4 regions of the Sphingomonas sp. 77B genome follow, and region 2 is predicted to be linked to each of the others. Evidence: predicted binding sites of a transcription regulator. Region 2 holds the regulator's gene; each other region holds the start of a gene.
What was found. Region 2 encodes LexA, which represses DNA repair genes until DNA is damaged. Its sites were predicted from a motif close to GTTCCNCNCTTGTTCT; they were not measured.

Region 1 (2,199 bases), on a different contig from region 2:
CAGGCCATGCGACCGCAGCTTCTCGCCGGCGCGCATTGCGTACTGGGCAATGGCGCCCATCAGCACGTCGAATTCCGTAACCGGCTGACCGAACGATCGCGTCACCGCCATCCCCTTCCGCTGGGGCTCGATCGTCTCGACCACCGCTGCCGGCACGCCGCGCAGCTCAGCCACCAGGCGCTCCAACACGACCGTCCCCATGCTCCTGGCCTGCTTGACCGGCATGTCGCGAAGCGCCGCCGCGGTGTGGATGCCGAGATCCTTCACCTTGCGCGCCGTTGCGCTGCCCACGCCCCAGACGTCCTCGACAGGAAACCGCTCCAGCACCCAATCGCGGATCGGCTCGTCGCGGAGGTCGGCGACACCGTCGAACAGCGGGTTCTTTTTGGCAGCCGCATTGCCGAGCTTCGCTAGCGTCTTCGTCGGACCGATGCCCACGCATGTCGGGATGGTGGTCCACTGCAGCACCTGGGCGCGCATCGCCTGCGCGTGCGCCACAAGATCACGATCCTCGAAGCCCGCAAGATCCAAGAAGCTCTCGTCAATACTATACACCTCTATGTCCCGAGCGAACGGCTCGACCGCTGCAAGCACCCGGCGCTGCATGTCGCCGTAGAGGGTGTAGTTTGACGAAAGAACATGGATGCCGTGCGCTTTGATCTTGTCTTTGATCTTGTGGATGGGATCACCCATCTTAATGCCGAGTGCCTTGGCCTCGTCGGAACGGGCGATAGCACAGCCGTCGTTGTTAGAAGCGACAACCACGGGAATGCCCTTCAACCTTGGATCAAAGGCGCGTTCGGCCGAGCAGTAATAGGAGTTGCAGTCTATAAGCGCGATCGGGGTGCTCATACATACCGACGCGCGAGCCCGACGACGACGCCCCAAATCTCGACGTATTCGTCAACGACGGTGTGCGGATAGCCTTCCGCTTCGGGGACCAGCCAAAGTCGACCATCCATCCGCTTCAGCCGCTTCAGGGTGCGGTCGCCATGGACCAGGGCGACGACGATGTGCCCCGGCCGGGGCGTCTTCGCACGACTTACGACGATCAGATCGCCGTCGTTGATGCCGGCGCCAGTCATGGAGTGTCCGTCAACCCGCATCACGTAACTCGCGGCCGGCTGCTCGATCAGCCATTCGCCCAGGTCGATCGGCTCCTCCAGATCGTCCTGCGCAGGGGAGGGGAAGCCGGCGGGCGTCCGGCACAGCAGGATGCGGACCTCGCGCGGGACCATCTCATAGGGGATCTCTGTCAGGCGAACGGCATACATGAATCGGGTCTCGTGCGAGCAATCGGCCCGTCATAACGCGCATGAGAACATTTTGGGAACGGGGTAGCCGATCGGACTGCCGCAAAGCGGTGGCTTGCAGCGATCCGCCCGGCATGACATTCTGTCCTGGAGCGCAGGCAGCAGCCACGTTCATGGGACTGTGGGACGAGCCGAAGGCCGTCTGTGCGCGAGCAAAAGCTCACCTCCCAACCGGCGAGAGCCGCGGCGCACCACCTTAACCCTGCAGGGAATAAGGTGATGACCGACGTTCAAATGCACCGAGCCGCCAGCTTCCGTTCTCAGGACGGCCTATGCTTCTACTGCGACCAGCCGATGTGGCTCCTTCCTCTCGATCTGCAGTCGTTCGCGACCAGGTGGGGCCTGACGGTAAGGGAAGCCACTCGCCATCGAGCAACAGCGGAACACCTCCGCGCAAAGTGTGACGGAGGCCATGACAGTGCGTCCAACATCGCCGCAGCATGCCAATATTGTAACCAACACCGTCATAGGCGAGGCGGCGTCCCCGCTCGCTCGCCGGAGGCGCATCGAGCGCACGTTCAGCGCCGTCGCGACCGACGCACCTGGCATCGCTTTTGGCCGCTTCGCCGTCGTATCACTCGCGGCACTTCACCCGACGCGGGGTCGGTGGTTCGACTATGCGCCAGCCGGAATTAGCACCGATTTCGATGATCATGAGACCGGTCAACGCAAGTTCGCGAGCGGCACTTTGCCTGTCCGGTGAAGTGCCGCGAGCGGTCAAACTTCGTTCAGGCACGTCGTGCGGGATTCACTTGTCGGGTCGTCTGTGCTCTTAATGTTCCATGTTTCAGCCCGACCTCTTCTCCCTCGAGGAGCGCGCTAGGCCGGTAGAGCCGGAGGTGCAGAAGCGTCCGCTCGATCTGCCGGCGATCCTTGAACGGCTGAC
Region 2 (2,199 bases):
CGTCGGCGATCACGATCTCGTCCAGCCTGCGCTCAAGGCGGCCGGAGGCAGTGTCGATTTCTGGCGCATCGCGCTTCGCCCTGGCAAGCCGATGATGGCCGGAAGGCTGGGCGAGACGGTCGTCCTCAGCCTGCCCGGCAACCCCGTCTCCGCCTTCGTCACCGCGACGTTGTTCGTCCGCCCGCTGATCGCGCAGATGGCGGGCGCGGCCGATCCGCTGCCCAGGCCCATTCCTGCCACGTTGGGCGAGGACCTGCCCGCCAACGGCCCGCGCATCGACTATCTGCGGGCGGCGATGATCGACGGGCGGGTGCATGCGGCGGCCATTCAGGACAGCTCGATGCTGCTGACCCTCGCGCGGTCGACCTGCCTTGTCATCCGACCGCCGCACGCCCCCGCCGCCGCAATAGGCGACTCGGCGGAAATCCTGATGCTCGCTTGACGCAAGCCAAAACGTTCCATATAAGTTCCACGTCTGTTCTGGACGGAGGATCGCGATGCTCACCGCAAAGCAGCATGAGCTTGTCTGCTTCATCAACGACCGTTTGAAGGAAACCGGCGTCTCGCCGTCCTTCGAGGAGATGAAGGAGGCGCTGGACCTCAAGTCCAAGTCGGGCGTGCATCGCCTGATCTCCGCGCTGGAGGAACGCCACTTCATCCGCCGCCTGCCCAACCGCGCCCGTGCGCTGGAGGTGCTGCGGATGCCCGACCGGCCCGAAAAGCCTGTCGCGGCGGAACCGGCCTCGGGCAATGTCCGCCCCCCGGCGACGCGTCCGATGGCCGAACCCGCCAACGACGTGGTCGAAATCCCGCTGCACGGCCGGATCGCCGCCGGTGTTCCGATCGAGGCGTTCGAGGGCAGCTCGATGCTGGCCGTCCCGGCTGCCCTGCTCGGCTCGGGTGAACATTACGCGCTGGAAGTGTCGGGCGACTCGATGGTCGAGGCGGGTATCCTCGACGGCGACTATGCGCTGATCCGCCGCACCGATGTGGCGCGTGACGGGCAGATCGTGGTCGCGCTGATCGACGATAGCGAGGCGACGTTGAAATATTTCCGGCGCGAAGGGTCGATGGTCCGTCTGGACCCTGCCAACCGGGCCTATGATCCGCAGCGTTATGCGCCCGCGCAGGTTCGGGTGCAGGGCAAGCTCTCGGGGATTCTACGCCGCTACGAATGAGGAATGCGACGCGCTCCCCGAACCGGCGCGTCACATCGAGTCGAGCGAGGCCCATACCGCTTGATCGCGATGAAGTATGGCCCTTCGGGGATGGGCACCGATCTTATCGCCCTCCCGGATGCTCCGTGGTCGACCATGGGTGACGATCGCCGGGATCGCGGACCATCCTTACGGTCGGCGGATCGAGCCGCATCGTGACACCGCCCGTCCGCTTCAAGGCGACATTGTCCAGTTTCAACCAGCGCGGTCGGCACGCCTTGGGCAGTCGACGATCGGCGACGACGATGTCCATCTGCCCGCACAGCGCGATCAAGGCCGCCCACGGTACCGGATAGCCGCTCCGCGTCGCGGCGATCCGCCAGAGTCGCCCGCCTCGCTGCAATCCCGTCACGCACATATCACGCCCGCACCGCGCGCCCGATTGCTCGGCCAGGGCGAGCGGTTCGGCATCGGTGCCGCTCAGTTCGGACAGGGTGGTCCGCATATAATCCCCCGCCCGGTCGCGGAGCAGCGCCACGCCCTGCCTCGTCGCGATGCCCACATGACGACCGTCGCCGGTGACGATCAGGTCGGGCGTCGGCGCGGCCAGCATGACGAGAAGGCCGATCACCACCGCAGGTGCCCCGAACCATCGCCAACGGGTCCGCCAGAGCGCGATCCACAAACCGCCCGTAACAGCCAGCCCGAACGCCCATCCCGACGCGACCGGCAGCGCGACCACCGACCCCGGCATGGACGACACCGCATGGGCAAGCGTCAACAGCAACCCCAGCGCCTGCCCCAGCAACCACCAGAACGGACCATCCAGCCCGATCGGCTCCAGCAGCAGGGCGATCATCTCCAGCGGCATCGCGATGAAGGTCGTCCAGGGAATGGCGATGATATTGGCCAGCGCGCCGTAAAGTCCGGCCTTGTGAAAGTGATAGACGGCGATCGGCATCAACGCCGCCTCGACCACCAGCCCGGTCAGCAACAACGCGCCCACATGCCGCAACGCCGCCCAACGCCAATCAGGATGCGG
Region 3 (2,199 bases), 380 kb from region 2:
CCGATCAGGTTGCCCAAGCTCCGCCGAGCCTGCGGGGTCAGTTCGTCGGTGTCGAGAATACGCGCAGACGCAATGGTCAGCGGCAGTCCTTCGGCCCGCGCGAGCTGATGGATCTTCGCCAGCGCCTTGTCGCCCAACCCGCGCTTGGGAACATTGACGATCCGTTCGAACGCCAGATCGTCCGATGGCTGATTGACGATGCGAAGATAGGCGAGCGCGTCGCGAATTTCTGCGCGCTCGTAGAAACGGAAACCACCGACGATCCGATAGGGCAGGCCGATCGCGATGAAGCGATCCTCGAACTCGCGGGTCTGGTGCGAGGCACGGACCAGAATTGCGATGTCGCCATAGGAGGTGCCCGATCGTTTCGCGCCCTCGATCTCCTCGCCGACCCGCCGCGCTTCCTCCGGGCCGTCCCACACGCCGAGCACCCGGACCTTCTCGCCGACGTCCAGCTCGGTCCACAGCGTCTTGCCGAGCCGCCCGCCATTATGGGCGATGACCCCCGACGCAGCGCCCAGAATATGCGGGGTCGAGCGGTAATTCTGTTCCAGCCGGATGACCTTCGCACCCGGGAAGTCCCGCTCGAAACGCAGGATATTCTCGACCTGCGCACCGCGCCATGAATAGATGGACTGGTCGTCATCACCGACACAGGCGATGTTCTTGCGCGCCTGGGCCAGCAGTCGCAGCCAGAGATACTGGACGCTGTTGGTATCCTGATACTCGTCGACCATGATGTAGCGGAAGCGCTGCTGATAATGCTCCAGGACGTCGCGATGCGTCTTCAGGATGGTGAGCATGTGGAGCAGCAGATCGCCGAAGTCGCAGGCGTTCACGCTGCGCAGCCGGTCCTGATACTGGCGATACAGCTCGGCCCCCTGGCCGTTAGCGTAACGCTCCGCCTCGGCCGCATCGATGTCGCCGGGCACCAGCCCCTTGTTCTTCCACTCGTCGATCAGGCCGCCCAGTGCGCGTGCGGGAAAACGCTTCTCGTCGATGTCGGCCGCGACGATCAGCTGCTTCAGCAAGCGCAACTGGTCGTCGATATCCAGGATGGTGAAGTTCGACTGCAACCCGACCAGCTCGGCATGACGCCGCAGCATCTTCGCACCGATCGCGTGGAACGTGCCCAGCCATGGCATCCCCTCCACCGCATCGCCGACCAGCCGTCCGACTCGCTCGCGCATTTCGCGTGCGGCCTTGTTGGTGAAGGTCACCGACAGGATTTCCGAGGGCCAGGCCTTGCGGGTGTACAGCAGATGCGCCAGCCGCGCGGTCAGCGCCGCCGTCTTGCCCGTCCCGGCACCGGCGAGCACCAGGACCGGGCCGTCGGTGGTCAGCACCGCCTCCCGCTGCGCCGGGTTCAGCGTGCGCAGATACGGATAATCGGTCAGCGAAGCGGTGGGATCGGAGGAAGCAACGGTCATCGCGAACAGTTAGGGAACGTTTGCAACCGGGGCAACCACTCGCGGGGATGGTCCGATCTCGTTTCATCGCGGGACTCGTCATCCCGGCGTCTTTTGCCCGACGCAAAAGCGACATGTCGGCTTCCTAAAGGGCCAGCCGTGCCGACGAGCGGCGGGGCGCATCTCCGCCCATGCCGCCGTGACGGGCACGTCCCGATGCAGGAGCACCACCCGATGAAGATGTTCACGGCAGCCGCCATCGCGGCTTCTCTTTTTGCGCCCGTCGCGGCCCAGGCAGACATCCGCGAGCCGGTCACCGTCACCGTTCGTCATGCCGATCTGGATCTTCTTCGCGCCGACCACCGGGCGAAGCTCGACGCCCGCATCCGCCGCGCTGCGATGATGGCCTGCGGCGCGGTGACGACCGATCTTCGTCGCGACAACGACATCACGCGCTGCCGTCGCGAGATGATGGCGGACGCCGCGATCAAGGTCGCGGCCTTGTCGACCATCCCGGTCGCGCTCGCCAGCAAGAATTGAAGATCTCAAAATTGCGCGGCCGGACGGCTCCATCACCGTCTGGCCGCGTTCCAGCGCGGGAATGGGCATTCGGTTGTCGTCATGAAAATGTCACCGGAAAGGCGCAACGCGATTTGGTCATGACATCCTATGCGCTCGCCGGTGGCCAATCCGAATCCCGCGTTCGTGGACCGCGTCTCGACGCCGGCCTGCATCCCATGGGACGTTGGGCCTTTGCCGCCCTGCTGGTCGGTGGGCTTGCCTATGCGGG
Region 4 (2,199 bases), 3.2 Mb from region 2:
CGCGGACAGCGACGCCGACATGGCCGCCGATATGCGCGGGCTGGTCCGCCAGCGGATCGCGCGCGGCGAGCAACCCGAGGCGATCCGCAAATGGCTGATCGAGCGGTACGGCGATTATGTCAGCTATGATCCGCCCCTGTCGGGCGCGACCGCGCTGCTCTGGGCAACGCCGATCCTGCTTCTGGCGATTGGCGCGTGGATCGCGCGGTCCAGCTTTCGGAAGCGGCGCTGATGGGCTGGCTGATCCTGCTGCTGATCGCCGCTGCGGCGATGGGCGCCGCCTTGTGGCTGCGTTTTCCGCGAGCGCTCTGGACGATGCTGGGCGCCGCGCTGGCGCTGGGCGGGGTGGGCTATGCATGGCAGGGGCGGCCGACCCTGGCGGCCAGCGCGCCCGCGCCGCGTCCCGATCCGCTGCTCGACAATGATGCGATTTCCGAACTGCGCGGACAGCTGATCGGGCGTTACGGCGGCGAGGCCGCGATGTTCACTGCGGCCGACGCCCTGTCGCGATCGGGCAACAAGCGGACGGCGGTGCAGGTCATGCTGGGCGCGGTCGGCGGCGATCGGGGCAGCGTGCCGTACTGGACCGAGCTGGGCAACGTGCTGTTCGCGCATGACGGCTATCAGATGTCGCCCGCCGCCCGCTTTGCCTTTCGCCGTGCCCGCACCTTGGGGCCCAGGGATCCTGCGCCCTTCTTCTTCGAGGGGCTGGCGTGGATGCGGGTGGGCGATTTCCGCAAGGCACGGATGTTCTGGGGCCGCGCACTGGAGCTGTCCCCCGCCGATGCCGCCTATCGCCCGGCGATCGAGCAGCGGGTGATGCTGCTCGATCAGGCGATTCGGATGATGGGGCAATAAGGGCTTACTGGCCCCGGCCGGTCTTGGCCTGAAGCGCGTCGATCCGCTTGGAGGCATCCGCCTTGGTCAGCGTATCGTCGAACTCTTCGCCCGCCTCTTCGGACAGGGTCTTCAGATAACTGGCCTGCGCGCCGGTCATCTTCTCGTCGCCGGTGGTCCAGTCATCGGGATCCTTCTCGGCGTTCGAGAAGGGTTCGGTCTTGGGGTTGTCGGTCATCGGTTGATCCTTTCGACGGGATCAACGGCGATGTTCCAGTTTTGTTTCTTTTGGTTCGCGCGAACTTGCTCGGGCCCTTGTGGGAGAGGGAAGAGCGTGCGCTTCGACCTCGCTCAGCGTGAACGGAGCGGGGGATCAAATCCTGAAACCCGTTCAGCCTGAGCGAAGTCGAAGGCCACGGACCAGCCTTGCGGCCAAGTCCGTGGCGCGCACCTCGACTTCGCTCAGTGCGAACGGCTGAAGGGCTTTAGCCCGCCCAGGCCTCGAACGGCAGATCGAGCGCTTCGGCGACCGCGGCATGGCGAATCTTGCCGCCCGAGACGTTCAGGCCCCCCGCCAGGTGCGGATCGGCCTTCATCGCGGCCTCGGCGCCCATGTTCGCGAGCTTCACCGCAAACGGCAGCGTCGCGTTGTTCAGTGCGAAGGTCGAGGTGCGGGCGACCGCGCCAGGCATGTTGGCGACGCAGTAATGGATCACGCCGTCGACCTCGAACACCGGGTCCTGGTGGGTGGTGGCATGGCTGGTCTCGAAGCAGCCGCCCTGGTCGATCGCGATGTCGACCATCACCGAGCCGCGCTTCATGGTCTTCAGCATGTCGCGGGTGACCAGCTTGGGCGCCGCCGCACCGGGGACCAGCACCGCGCCGATGACGAGATGGGCGTTCTTCACCGCTGCCGCGATCGCCGCCTTGGACGCATAGGCCGTCTTGATCTGGCTGGAGAAGAACATGTCCAGCTCGGCCAGACGGTCGTTGTTGATGTCATAGATGGTGACGTCGGCGCGCAGGCCGACCGCCATTTGCGCCGCGTTCACGCCCGAGACGCCGCCGCCCAGGATCGCGACCTTGGCGGGCGCCACGCCGGGCACGCCGCCGAGCAGGATGCCACGACCGCCCTGCTGCTTTTCCAGATAATGCGCGCCGACCTGCACCGCCATGCGGCCCGCGACTTCCGACATCGGCTTGAGAAGCGGCACGCCGCCGCGCGGGGAGGTGACCGTCTCATAGGCGATGCAGGTCGCGCCCGACTTCATCAGGCCTTCGGCCTGCGGCTTGTCGGCGGCGAGGTGGAGATAGGTGAACAGGACATGGTGCGGACGCAGCATGGCGACCTCGACCGCCTGC

Region 1: AC1GI4_RS17720 (LexA family protein) is a predicted target of LexA. The motif match lies at 1,319-1,334, and genes of this name have one in related genera.
Region 3: AC1GI4_RS02105 (ATP-dependent helicase) is a predicted target of LexA. The motif match lies at 1,433-1,448, and genes of this name have one in related genera.
Region 4: AC1GI4_RS15420 (DUF3072 domain-containing protein) is a predicted target of LexA. The motif match lies at 1,108-1,123, and genes of this name have one in related genera.

What each region holds. Positions count from the first base shown of each region.
Region 1 covers NZ_JBWMBY010000002.1:102,876-105,074, reverse strand. The annotation lists gene AC1GI4_RS17725 (Y-family DNA polymerase) at 1-852, opposite strand, end outside; gene AC1GI4_RS17720 (LexA family protein) at 849-1,274, opposite strand; gene AC1GI4_RS17715 (HNH endonuclease) at 1,533-1,949, shown strand; gene AC1GI4_RS17710 (hypothetical protein) at 2,096-2,199, shown strand, end outside.
Region 2 covers NZ_JBWMBY010000001.1:60,038-62,236, reverse strand. The annotation lists gene AC1GI4_RS00315 (molybdopterin molybdotransferase MoeA) at 1-442, shown strand, start outside; gene lexA (transcriptional repressor LexA) at 498-1,178, shown strand; gene AC1GI4_RS00305 (ComEC/Rec2 family competence protein) at 1,282-2,199, opposite strand, start outside.
Region 3 covers NZ_JBWMBY010000001.1:440,008-442,206, reverse strand. The annotation lists gene AC1GI4_RS02105 (ATP-dependent helicase) at 1-1,430, opposite strand, end outside; gene AC1GI4_RS02100 (UrcA family protein) at 1,644-1,949, shown strand; gene AC1GI4_RS02095 (inorganic phosphate transporter) at 2,069-2,199, shown strand, end outside.
Region 4 covers NZ_JBWMBY010000001.1:3,282,452-3,284,650, forward strand. The annotation lists gene AC1GI4_RS15410 (cytochrome c-type biogenesis protein) at 1-232, shown strand, start outside; gene AC1GI4_RS15415 (tetratricopeptide repeat protein) at 196-858, shown strand; gene AC1GI4_RS15420 (DUF3072 domain-containing protein) at 863-1,075, opposite strand; gene ald (alanine dehydrogenase) at 1,323-2,199, opposite strand, start outside.